DNA from 3 places in the Methylobacterium organophilum genome. Region 1 is predicted to be linked to each of the others. Evidence: riboswitches for the same ligand, from Rfam matches in the RefSeq annotation. Region 1 holds a riboswitch; each other region holds the start of a gene.
The links. A riboswitch is a leader RNA that binds a small molecule or an ion and turns the genes downstream of it on or off. The one in region 1 is predicted to bind cobalamin.

Region 2: it holds a riboswitch for cobalamin, as region 1 does, so the genes downstream of both, MMB17_RS04630 (TonB-dependent receptor) here and MMB17_RS05185 (TonB-dependent receptor) in region 1, are expected to answer to the same signal.
Region 3: it holds a riboswitch for cobalamin, as region 1 does, so the genes downstream of both, MMB17_RS03150 (TonB-dependent receptor plug domain-containing protein) here and MMB17_RS05185 (TonB-dependent receptor) in region 1, are expected to answer to the same signal.

The regions. Positions count from the first base shown of each region.
Region 1 covers NZ_CP092848.1:1,131,630-1,134,901, forward strand. The annotation lists gene MMB17_RS05180 (DUF3800 domain-containing protein) at 1-603, shown strand, start outside; cobalamin riboswitch at 937-1,135, shown strand; gene MMB17_RS05185 (TonB-dependent receptor) at 1,429-3,272, shown strand, end outside.
Region 2 covers NZ_CP092848.1:1,008,776-1,012,047, reverse strand. The annotation lists gene MMB17_RS04630 (TonB-dependent receptor) at 1-1,828, opposite strand, end outside; cobalamin riboswitch at 2,058-2,255, opposite strand; gene MMB17_RS04625 (ABC transporter ATP-binding protein) at 2,340-3,272, opposite strand, start outside.
Region 3 covers NZ_CP092848.1:704,831-708,102, forward strand. The annotation lists gene MMB17_RS03150 (TonB-dependent receptor plug domain-containing protein) at 1-1,701, opposite strand, end outside; cobalamin riboswitch at 1,825-2,022, opposite strand; gene MMB17_RS03155 (hypothetical protein) at 2,149-2,382, opposite strand; gene MMB17_RS03160 (Rossmann-fold NAD(P)-binding domain-containing protein) at 2,564-3,220, opposite strand; gene MMB17_RS03165 (class I SAM-dependent methyltransferase) at 3,260-3,272, opposite strand, start outside.

The sequences.
Region 1 (3,272 bases):
GTGGTTCTCCACAGGCGCGAAATTATGCGACGCGAAGGGCCATTCGCCACCCTCCGAGACCCTGGCAAACTCGACGAATTTAATAATTATATTTTAGAGGAACTGCACAGAATTCCATATCTTGTGATCACTGTTCAGATCGACAAGAAGAAACATTTAGAGCAATATGGAGTTTGGCATTTCGATCCATATCACTACTGCATGAGGTGCTTGGTCGAAAGATACGTAATGTATCTAAAATCTAGAAATATCCAAGGAGATGTGGTTGTTGAAGCCAGAAATAAAAGCGTAGACAAAAAGCTAAAGGCATCTTTTGCTAGAGTTTATAGCAATGGTACAGAACATATTCCAGCAAGAATAGTACAAATGCACTTAACATCGCGAGATATTCACATGCGGGCAAAGACCGCGAATGTGGCAGGACTACAGATTGCCGATCTTCTCGCACACCCAAGCGCCAGATACATGCGATTTATAAAAGACCAGATGGAGCAACCGGCAGACTTTGGGACTAAAATAGTCGATATTCTGCTCAAGAAAAAATATCGACGCTGCCCTAGAACGCTCCGAGTTGAGGGATTTGGCCTCAAATGGCTACCCTAGAACGGGAAACGGGGGCCTATAGCCCCCGCCCGATCGCGCAACACGATCTCCCTTCTTGCGCAAGGGCTGAAACCCATACCGCTCGAATTATCCCCATAATGCACATTCGGTGGCTTCGTTCCACCTCGGATTTCGCGCCTAACGAGATGACTGTTGATAGGTTGGTCGCTTGCTAGCCCCCAAGGCCGCTCAGCGCGATTCGAATTGTTAACGTCAAGTTCCAGCCGATTGCTGTAGTGGAAGCCGAACCTGGCGAGATAGCGGTGCATGCGCTGCCTGCCACACTTAAGGTCCAATGGAGAAAGCCCCGCATTGACGAAACCGTGAGCAACGGCCAAGCTTGGTGCCGACGGTTCCCCTCGGGGATCAAAAGGGAACGCGGTGAGGGCCTGTCGGGCCTGAAGCCGCGGCTGCCCCCGCAACTGTGAGCGGCGAGCCTTCCGCCACCATGTCACTGGGCGATCCGCCCGGGAAGACGGTGAGAGGGCAGCGACCCGCGAGCCAGGAGACCTGCCGTCAGCCGTGGTCACACGCGAAACGCGTCGGGCGGGGTGTCCTGACGGGTGCTGAAGGCGCCGCCCCTCCCCGGAGGAGGCGGAGGCCGAAGCCTCGTTCGCGGTGACGTGCCACTCGAAGACGCGCGCGCCACCTCCGCCGATGTCCGATCCCGCAAGGTTTCCGCTCCCGCCCCGGGAGAGAGCCCGCCCGTGCCCGCGCCCCAGGAGGGGACACGGCGGCCTCGCGGATGGCGATTGTAACATTATTACATTCGCTGTAGGACCGCGGCCGGGGCACCGCCGCCCGTGCCCGGACACCCACGCTCCCATGACGATGCCTTCTCCCCGCCCCTCCGGGCGGCTCCGTTCCGCGCGCGGCCTGCCCGCCCTCGCCCTCCTGCTCTGGCCGGCCCTGCCCTGCGGGCCGGCCGCCGCGCAGGAGGCGGCCAGCGTCACCCTCGACCAGCTCACCGTGACCGGCGACGGGGTGAGCCTGACCCGGGCCGCCCCGGCCGGCCTCAACCTGCGCACGCCGGATCGCGGCGGCTCCCGCCTCGGCCTGACGCCCCTGGAGACGCCGGCGAGCCTCGACGTGATCGCCGGCGAGACCGCCCGCATCCGCGGCCAGAACACGGTGACGGAGGCGGTGACGCAGAACGCCACCGGCATCACCACCATCGCCGCGCCGGGCAACGGCAACGGCGCCTTCACGAGCCGGGGCTTCGCCGGGCCGAACTCGATCCAGCAGCTCTATGACGGCACCCGGCTCTTCGTCGGCGCCGGCACCGTCACCTTCCCCTTCGACACCTGGAACGTCGAGCGCATCGAGGTGCTGCGCGGCCCGGCCTCCGTGCTCTACGGCGACGGGGCGATCGGCGGCGTGGTCAACGTGGTCAGCAAGCAGCCGGTCTTCACGCCGGTCGGCGCGGCGCGGGCTGCCCTCGGCTCGGACGGGACGGCGCGGCTCGCCCTCGACACCGGCGGCCCCCTCGGCGAGCAGGTCGCCTACCGCCTCAACGTGAGCGGCAACCGCGCGGACGGCTGGATGAATCCGGACGGCGATTTCCGCAACCTCGCGGTCTCGGGCGCCCTGACCCTGCAGGCGACCCCGGACCTCGCCGTCACCCTCTCCCACGACCTCGGCTACCAGGAGCCGATGCGCTACTGGGGCAGCCCGCTCATCGACGGGCGCGTGCCGGACCGGATCCGCTTCAACAACTACAATGTCCGCGACGCCAAGGTCACCTGGCTCGACAACTGGACGCAGCTGAAGGCGGAATGGACGCCGAGCGCGGACATCACGCTCCGCAACACCGCCTACCGGCTGCAGAGCCGGCGCCACTGGCTCGACGTGGAGCAATACAGCTTCAACCGCGCCACCGGGCGGATCGACCGCCGCGACTACCTGGAGATCTACCACTCCCAGGAGCAGATCGGGAACCGCTTCGACACCGCTTTCAAGGGCGAGCTGTTCGGGATGCGCAACGAGTTCCTGGCGGGCTTCGACGTCAACACGATCCGCTTCCGCCACACCAACAACTTCTATTTCGACGCGTCCGACAGCGTGCCGGTCTCGGGCTACGATCCCGGCCTGTTCCCGCAGGACGGGCGGGCGCGCCCGGCCTATGCGACGCGGACCTTCCAGGCCTCGGTCTTCGCCGAGAACCGGCTGATCGTGACCGACCAGTTCGCGCTGCTCTCCGGCCTGCGCTACGACGCGCCGTATCTGGAGCGCACCAACCTCCAGACGGGGGCTCGGTTCGCGCGCGACTTCAGCGCGCTCAGCTACCGTTTCGGCGGCGTCTACAACCCGGCGCCGGACCTCGCCCTCTACGCGCAATACGCCACCGCGACCGACCCGGTGAACAGCCTGATCTCCCTCAGCCAGAGCGACGCGAATTTCGACCTCTCCACCGGGCAGCAGGTCGAGATCGGCGTGAAGGGCCTGAGCTTCGGCGGCACCCTCGAATGGACGCTCGCCGGCTACCGCATCGTCAAGGACAAGCTGATCTCGGCGCTGCCGGGCACCTCGACCCAGCAGGTGCAGGTCGGCCGGCAATCCTCCCAGGGCGTCGAGGCGGCGGTCTCCCTCCGCCTGCCCGAGGGCTGGCGCATCGACGCCAACCTCGCCCTGCTCCACGCCCAGTACGACGACTTCACCCAGGTGGTGAA
Region 2 (3,272 bases), 120 kb from region 1:
CGTTGAGCAGCGCGGTCGGCTTCGAGCGCACCGAATTGTCCTCGATGAGCGGGCGCGGCCCGAAATAGCGGAAGCGCAGGGTCCCGAACCAGCCGGTGCCTTCCCCGAAGGTCACCCCGGCTGAGGCGATGGTGGTGGGCGCCTCTGGCACCCGGTTGCCGGCCGGGTCGACATCCGAGAACCGGGCATTGGTGACCGTGAGGTCGCCTTCGAGCCGCAGCCACGGGGTGAGCGCGTAGCGGTTGGTCCATTCGACGCCGAAGCGCCGGGTCGGACGGCTCGGCTCGGTGGTGCCGGTATCGCCCTGGAATAGGTTCTCGGAGGCGAAATCGAGCCGGAACAGGGCGACGGAGCTTTCCAGTCCCGCGATCGAGCGGTTGCGCAGGCCGACCTCGTAGCCCGTCGAGGGCACCAGGAAGGGCGAGCGCTGGATGTTGAAGAGCGGGCTCGACGGATCGACGGTCGCGGTCACGCCGCGCACGTCGTTGGAATGGAAGCCGCCGCCGTAATTCACGTAGAGTTCGGTGTCGGCGAAGGGACCGAGCACGAGGCCGAGCTTCGGGTTGACGATGCCGTCCCGGGCCTTGCCGGAATTGGCCGCGATGTCGGAGACGACGTCGGCGTAGTAGCCGTCCGCCCGGAAGCCGAGGCTGGTGCGTAGCCAGTCCGTCCAGCGCACCCGGTTCTCGACGTAGAACGCCGCGCTCGCCTCCAGCACCCGGTCGTCGAGCACGGTCGAGCGGTATTGGCGGTTGGTGGTGTTGAACAGGCCGACGCGCATGCTGTCGGTCCGGGTCTGCACGCCGATCTCGGTCTCCGTCGCCAGGCCGAACAGGTCGCCCTGGAAGACATGGGCGATCTCGCCGCCGCCGAGCACCCGGTCGTCGAGCTGGCGGAACTGGTCGCCGTTGACCGGGTCGTTCAGGAAATAGGTGAAGTCGTTGAACAGGTTCATCCGGTAGCGGATCACGTAGGCGCTCGCCCGGGTGACCCCGGTATCGTCGGTCGCGCTCCAGCGTCCCGAGAGCGAGAACCGGCCGGTATCGCCGCCATCGGTCGGGTTCAGCGTGCCGTAGCGGCCGAGGATGCCCCCCGCCACGGCCCGCTCGGGGATCTGGTTGGTGGCGTTCCACTTGGCCCAATAGGCCATGCCGGTCACGGAGAAGCCGTCGAGCGCCGTGCCCTGGCTGTAGCGCAGCACGCCGTTGAACTTGGCGAGGCGATCCGGCACGTCCCAGGGCCCGTCATAGACCTGGGCCTCGCCGGCGGCGAGCAGGTGGCCCTCGCCCAGGGGCGCCGAGGCGATGGCGAGCGCCCGCTTGTAGCCGAAGGAGCCGATCGAGGTGAGCGCGAGGTTCTTCTCCACCGTGTCGAGATAGTCGATCCGCACCGAGCCGGCCGAGGCGAAGTCCCCGTCGCGGGCGAAATACGGGCCCTTGTGGAATTCCACCGCGCCGACGAGCTCGGGGATCAGGAAGTTGATGTCGGCATAGCCCTGGGCATGGGCGTTGGTGCGCATGTTCACCGGCATGCCGTCGACGGTGATGGCGATGTCGCTGCCGTGGTCGAGGTTGAACCCGCGCAGGAAGAACTGGTTGGCTTTGCCCTCGCCCGAATGCTGCGTGACGATCAGGCCGGGCACCGATTCCAGCACCTCGCCGGGCCGGGTGACCGGGCGGCTGTTGAGCTGCGCGCCGGTGATGACCCCCGCGCTCGCCGCTTCCACGACCGGCAGTGCGCCGCCGATACCCGTGCTGCCGCCGACGAAGCCGGCACTGGCGGCGGGGCCGGATGCCCCCCCGGCGGAAGCGGCGGCCTCCCCCGCCACGGCGATCTCGTCCAGGCGCGTCTCGCCGAGGGAGCCCTCGGCATGGGCAGGCTGCGCGGTGGCGAGGAGCGCGCAGGAGAGAAGAAGCAGGCTGGGGCGGGACACGGGACGGCAGCCTCGGGCAACGGCAGTGGCACGTCACCGCGAACGAGGCCTCGGGTCACCGCCTCCTCCGGGGAGGGGCGGCGCCTTCAGCACCCGTCAGGACACCCCGCCCGACGCGCTTCGCGTGTGACCACGGCTGACGGCAGGTCTCCTGGCTCGCGGGTCGCTGCCCTCTCACCGTCTTCCCGGATGAGGCTCATCCAGTGACATGGTGGCGGAAGGCTCGCCGCTCACAGTTGCGGGGGCAGCCGCGGCTTCAGAGCGAACCCCTCACCGCGTTCCCTTTTGATCCCCAAGGGGAACCGTCGCCCCATGGCTAAGCTTGGCGTCGCGGCTCTGTCAATGCGGTGCCACCCGCCCCCTCAATCGCCCACCCTGTCCCGGGCGAGGGGGCCTCCTGCCGCCCCTACTCCGCCGCGGCGCGCGGCGTGTCCGGCCGATCCGACGCGAACTGGGCCGCGTGGAGCTTCTGGTAGTAGCCGCCGGCGGCGAGCAATTCCTCGTGCCGACCTTCCTCGACGATGCCGCTCTCGGTGACCACGGCGATGCGGTCGGCATGGCGGATCGTGGCGAGGCGGTGGGCGATGACGAGGGTGGTGCGGCCGGCCGCGAGCTCGGTCAGCGCCGCCTGGATGTCCCGCTCGGTCTGGGTGTCGAGAGCGGAGGTCGCCTCGTCGAGGATCAAGATCGGCGGGTTCTTCAGGAAGACCCGGGCGATGGCGAGCCGCTGCTTCTGGCCGCCCGAGAGCTTCACCCCGCGCTCGCCGACCACGGTGTCGAGCCCGTCCGGCAGCCCCGCGATCAGGTCGCCGAGACGGGCGCGCCGCGCCGCCTCTAGGATCTCGGCCTCACCGGCATCGAGCCGGCCATAGGCGATGTTCTCGCGGATCGTGCCGGCGAACAGGAACACGTCCTGCTGCACGATGCCGATCTGCCCGCGCAGGGAGGCGAGCGTGTAGGCGCGGATGTCGTGCCCGTCGATCGTGATGCGGCCGGCGTCCACCTCGTAGAAGCGCGGGATCAGGGAGCAGAGCGTGGTCTTGCCCGCGCCCGAGGGGCCGACGAGCGCCACCGTCTCGCCCGCCGCGATGGTGAGGCTCAGGTCGCGCAGCACGGGACGGTCCGGGCTGTAGCCGAAGGAAACGGAGTCGAAGCGGATGTCGCCGCGCAGGGCGGGGGCCGCGGTGGCGCCCGGCCGGTCGACGATGTCGGGCGCCATGCCGAGCAGGCCCATGTAGCGCCGGAAGCCGGCAATGCCCTTCGGGTAGGTCTCGACCACCGCGCCGATCTTCTCGAGCGGCCGGTAGAACACGCCGACGAGCAGGAGGAAGCCGACGAA
Region 3 (3,272 bases), 430 kb from region 1:
GGTGGCGCTGCCCTTGTGGCGGGGCCGACGCAGCAGTTCCTGGCCGGTGATCTCGTTCTTGGTGACCGTGTTCGTGTAATCGACGCGGCCCGAGAGCGTTTCGGAGAACCGGACCGAGACGAAGGCTTCCGCACCGTAGGACTCGGCCTTCCCGACGTTCTCGTTGGACGTGAAGCTGGCATTCGTCGTGATGAGATTGGTGAAGTCGTTGCGGTAGTAGGTCGCGCCGACCAGGACCCGGTCGCCGAGCGGCTGCTCGATGCCGGCATCGTAGCCGAGGCTCTCCTCGGGCTTCAGGTTCGGATTGCCGAAGAAGTTGAAGGCCGGGAAGTCCTGGTAGAGCTGGCTCAGGGTCGGCGCCTTGAAGCCGGTCCCGACGCTTCCCTTCAGGCGCGTCTCGGTGAGGGGCAGAATGTAGCTCGGCGCCACCCGGAAGGTCGTGGCCGCGCCGAACTGGTCGTTCTCGTCGTGGCGGATATTGGCAACGAGGAAGGCGCGCGCGAAGGGCGTCAGCTGCGCCTCCCCATAGCCCGCCGTGTTGCCGTTCCGCGCGCGCAGGGAATCCGGCACGGAACCCGGTGTGGTCGTGAACAGGCTTTCCTCGTCGCGCTGCACCCCGAACAGCAGCAGGTTGCCGGGGGAGAGCAGAACATCGCCGCGATACTCGTAGCGCGTGCGCTCCCCGAGCCCCGTGGTCGCGTCGGGGGTCGCGAGCGGGTCCAGCGGCCCCTGCTGGCGGTTGAACAGGTTCGAGTAGTTCATGGCGAAGAGGTTGTGGAAGCCGGCGAACGGCGTCCACTCGGCCTCGTTGCGGGTGAAGATCTGCTGGACGGCGGCCTCGCTGCGGAACGCGGCCGGTGCCGATGGGAAGGTGCTGAGATCGTCGCCGGTGAACAGCAGACGCCCATTGATGAAGCGCGTCACCGAATTGATACGGAACGTGTCGGTGAACTGGTAGCCGAGCTTCGCCGAGACGGTCTCGTTGTCGTAGAAATTCGGATGGACCGGGCGCCCGAGCGGCACCAGGTCCCGCGGCGTGACGGGGGTCGCGGCGGCTCGGACATGCGCGATCGTGACCGCGTAGTCGAAGCCGTTCTCCGAGCCGCTGATCCGGCCGCTCTGGTTGAAGGTACCGAAGGAACCGCCCTCCACCCGAAGCGAGGTGCGGGCCGGCCCCTCCCCGCGCTTCGTCGTGAAGGCGATCACGCCGCCGATGGCGTCCGAGCCGTAGAGGCCGCTCTGCGGCCCGCGCAGCACCTCGATGCGCGCGAGGTCGTCGGTGAGGAGCTGGCCGAAGTCGAAGGAGCCGTTGCCGTTCGACGGATCGGTGGCGTCGATGCCGTCGATGAGCACCTTCGTGTGGTTGGAATTGGCGCCGCGGATGAAGACGGAGGTCTGGCCGCCGGGGCCGCCCGTCTGAACGACGTTGAGGCCCGGCACCTGCTGGAGGGCATCCGGCACGGTGCGGCGCTGCTGCTGTTCCAGCATCGGCGATGTCAGCACGGTCACGCTCGATCCGACCTGCGCCGTCGGTGTCGGCACACCGGTGGCGCTGACGGAGATCTCTTCGAGGGCGGCAGCGGCCGGCGCATCGGCGAAGGGCGTCGCGCTCTGCTGGGCGAGGACGGGCGCGGTCGAGAGGGCGGACAGCGCGCAGGACAGGGCCAGCGCGCTCCGGCGCGCGGAAGGAAGGGACAACACGGGACGGCAGCCTCGGGCAACGGCAGTGGCACGTCACCGCGAACGAGGCCTCGGGTCACCGCCTCCTCGCAGGAATGGCGGACCTTCGACACCCGCCAGGACACCCCGCCCGACGCGTTTCGCGTGTGACCACGACTGACGGCAGGTCTCCTGGCTCGCGGGTCGCTGCCCTCTCACCGTCTTCCCGGATGAGGCTCATCCAGTGACATGGTGGCGGAAGGCTCGCCGCTCACAGTTGCGGGGGCAGCCGCGGCTTCAGAGCGAACCCCTCACCGCGTTCCCTTTTGATCCCCGAGGGGAACCGTCGCCCCATTCCTCTCACCGCGGCCAGGGGCGGTCAATCAGGCCGGGATGGGAACGGCACAGCTGTTGCCGTCTCGCCTCAGCAAGGACTCTCGCCGCGTCCGGTCATGCCAGCCGGCACCGCCGCAGGACCCGGGAACGGTGCTATCGCGCCGGACGCTCGACGGAACCCCGCGCCCGGACGGAATCGGCGCCCTTGACGATCGGGTCGCGGGGATTCGCGGCAGGGGAGGAGGCGAGGAAATCCCAGGCCTTCTGGCCCTGAAGGGTCGGAGCGGCGGCGCGCATCCGAGATTCCGCGTCGGCGCCCTGCGCCAGAGCGGGGCTTGCCGTTGCCGCCGTCACGGCGAGGGCGGCAAGCACGATCCGTATGCTCATGGTCGAGATCTTTCGCGTGGGCTGCATTCGATGGAAGAATGCCACCGCAACGAGAGCAATCAAGAACAAAAATATGCTCTTGCGCTTCCGACGAAGACCGATTCCTGGGCCCTCTCGCCTTGGACGAAGCGGGATCGTGCGCGCGGCGAGGCCCCCGATCGGGCGACGCAGCGCTTCGGTATCAGGGGCGCGTCCGGCCCGCAGGAGTCCGCTTCTCCCCATGGAGCGAGGCCACATGGCAGCCCGGAAGCGCGGCCCGGGCGCTGTCGAGCATGACGCGGGCGATCGTATCCGCCGGGGCGATCCGCAGGCTGGCGGGCAGGATCGGATCGAGCGCGCCAAAGACGCGCGCGGCGATCTGCTCGCCGAGACGGGGCTGGGCGCGCTGTCCGCCGATCAGGCCGGGGCGGACCAGCGTCAGGGAGGGGAAGCCCAGCCGTTCGATGGCGTGCTCCAGCTCGCCCTTCACCCGGGGATAGAAGAAGCGTGAGGCGGGATTGGCGCCGAGGGCCGAGTTGAGGACGAAGCACGGCGTGCCGTGGGCGCGGGCCAGCCGGGCAGCCGCCAGGGGATAGCCGTGGTCGATCCGCCGGAAGGCCTCCTCTGAGCCTGCCACGCGCATCGTCGTGCCGAAGGCGCAGAGGGCGGCGTCGGCTTGCCACCAGCTGGCGGCCTCCGGCAGCGCCTCGAAGTCCACGAGGGGCGCCCGCAGCTTGGGATGCGGGGGAAGCGCGCGCCGCCCCGGAGCGGTGACCTCCGTCACCCGCGGATCCGCCAGCGCCCGCTCCAGGACATGGCGGCCGACGAGCCCCGTCGCGCCGAGCAGCAGCACTCTCATTCCCGAACGATCCCCGCGCCCACCGCGATGCCCCGCGCTTCAGTCGAAGGCC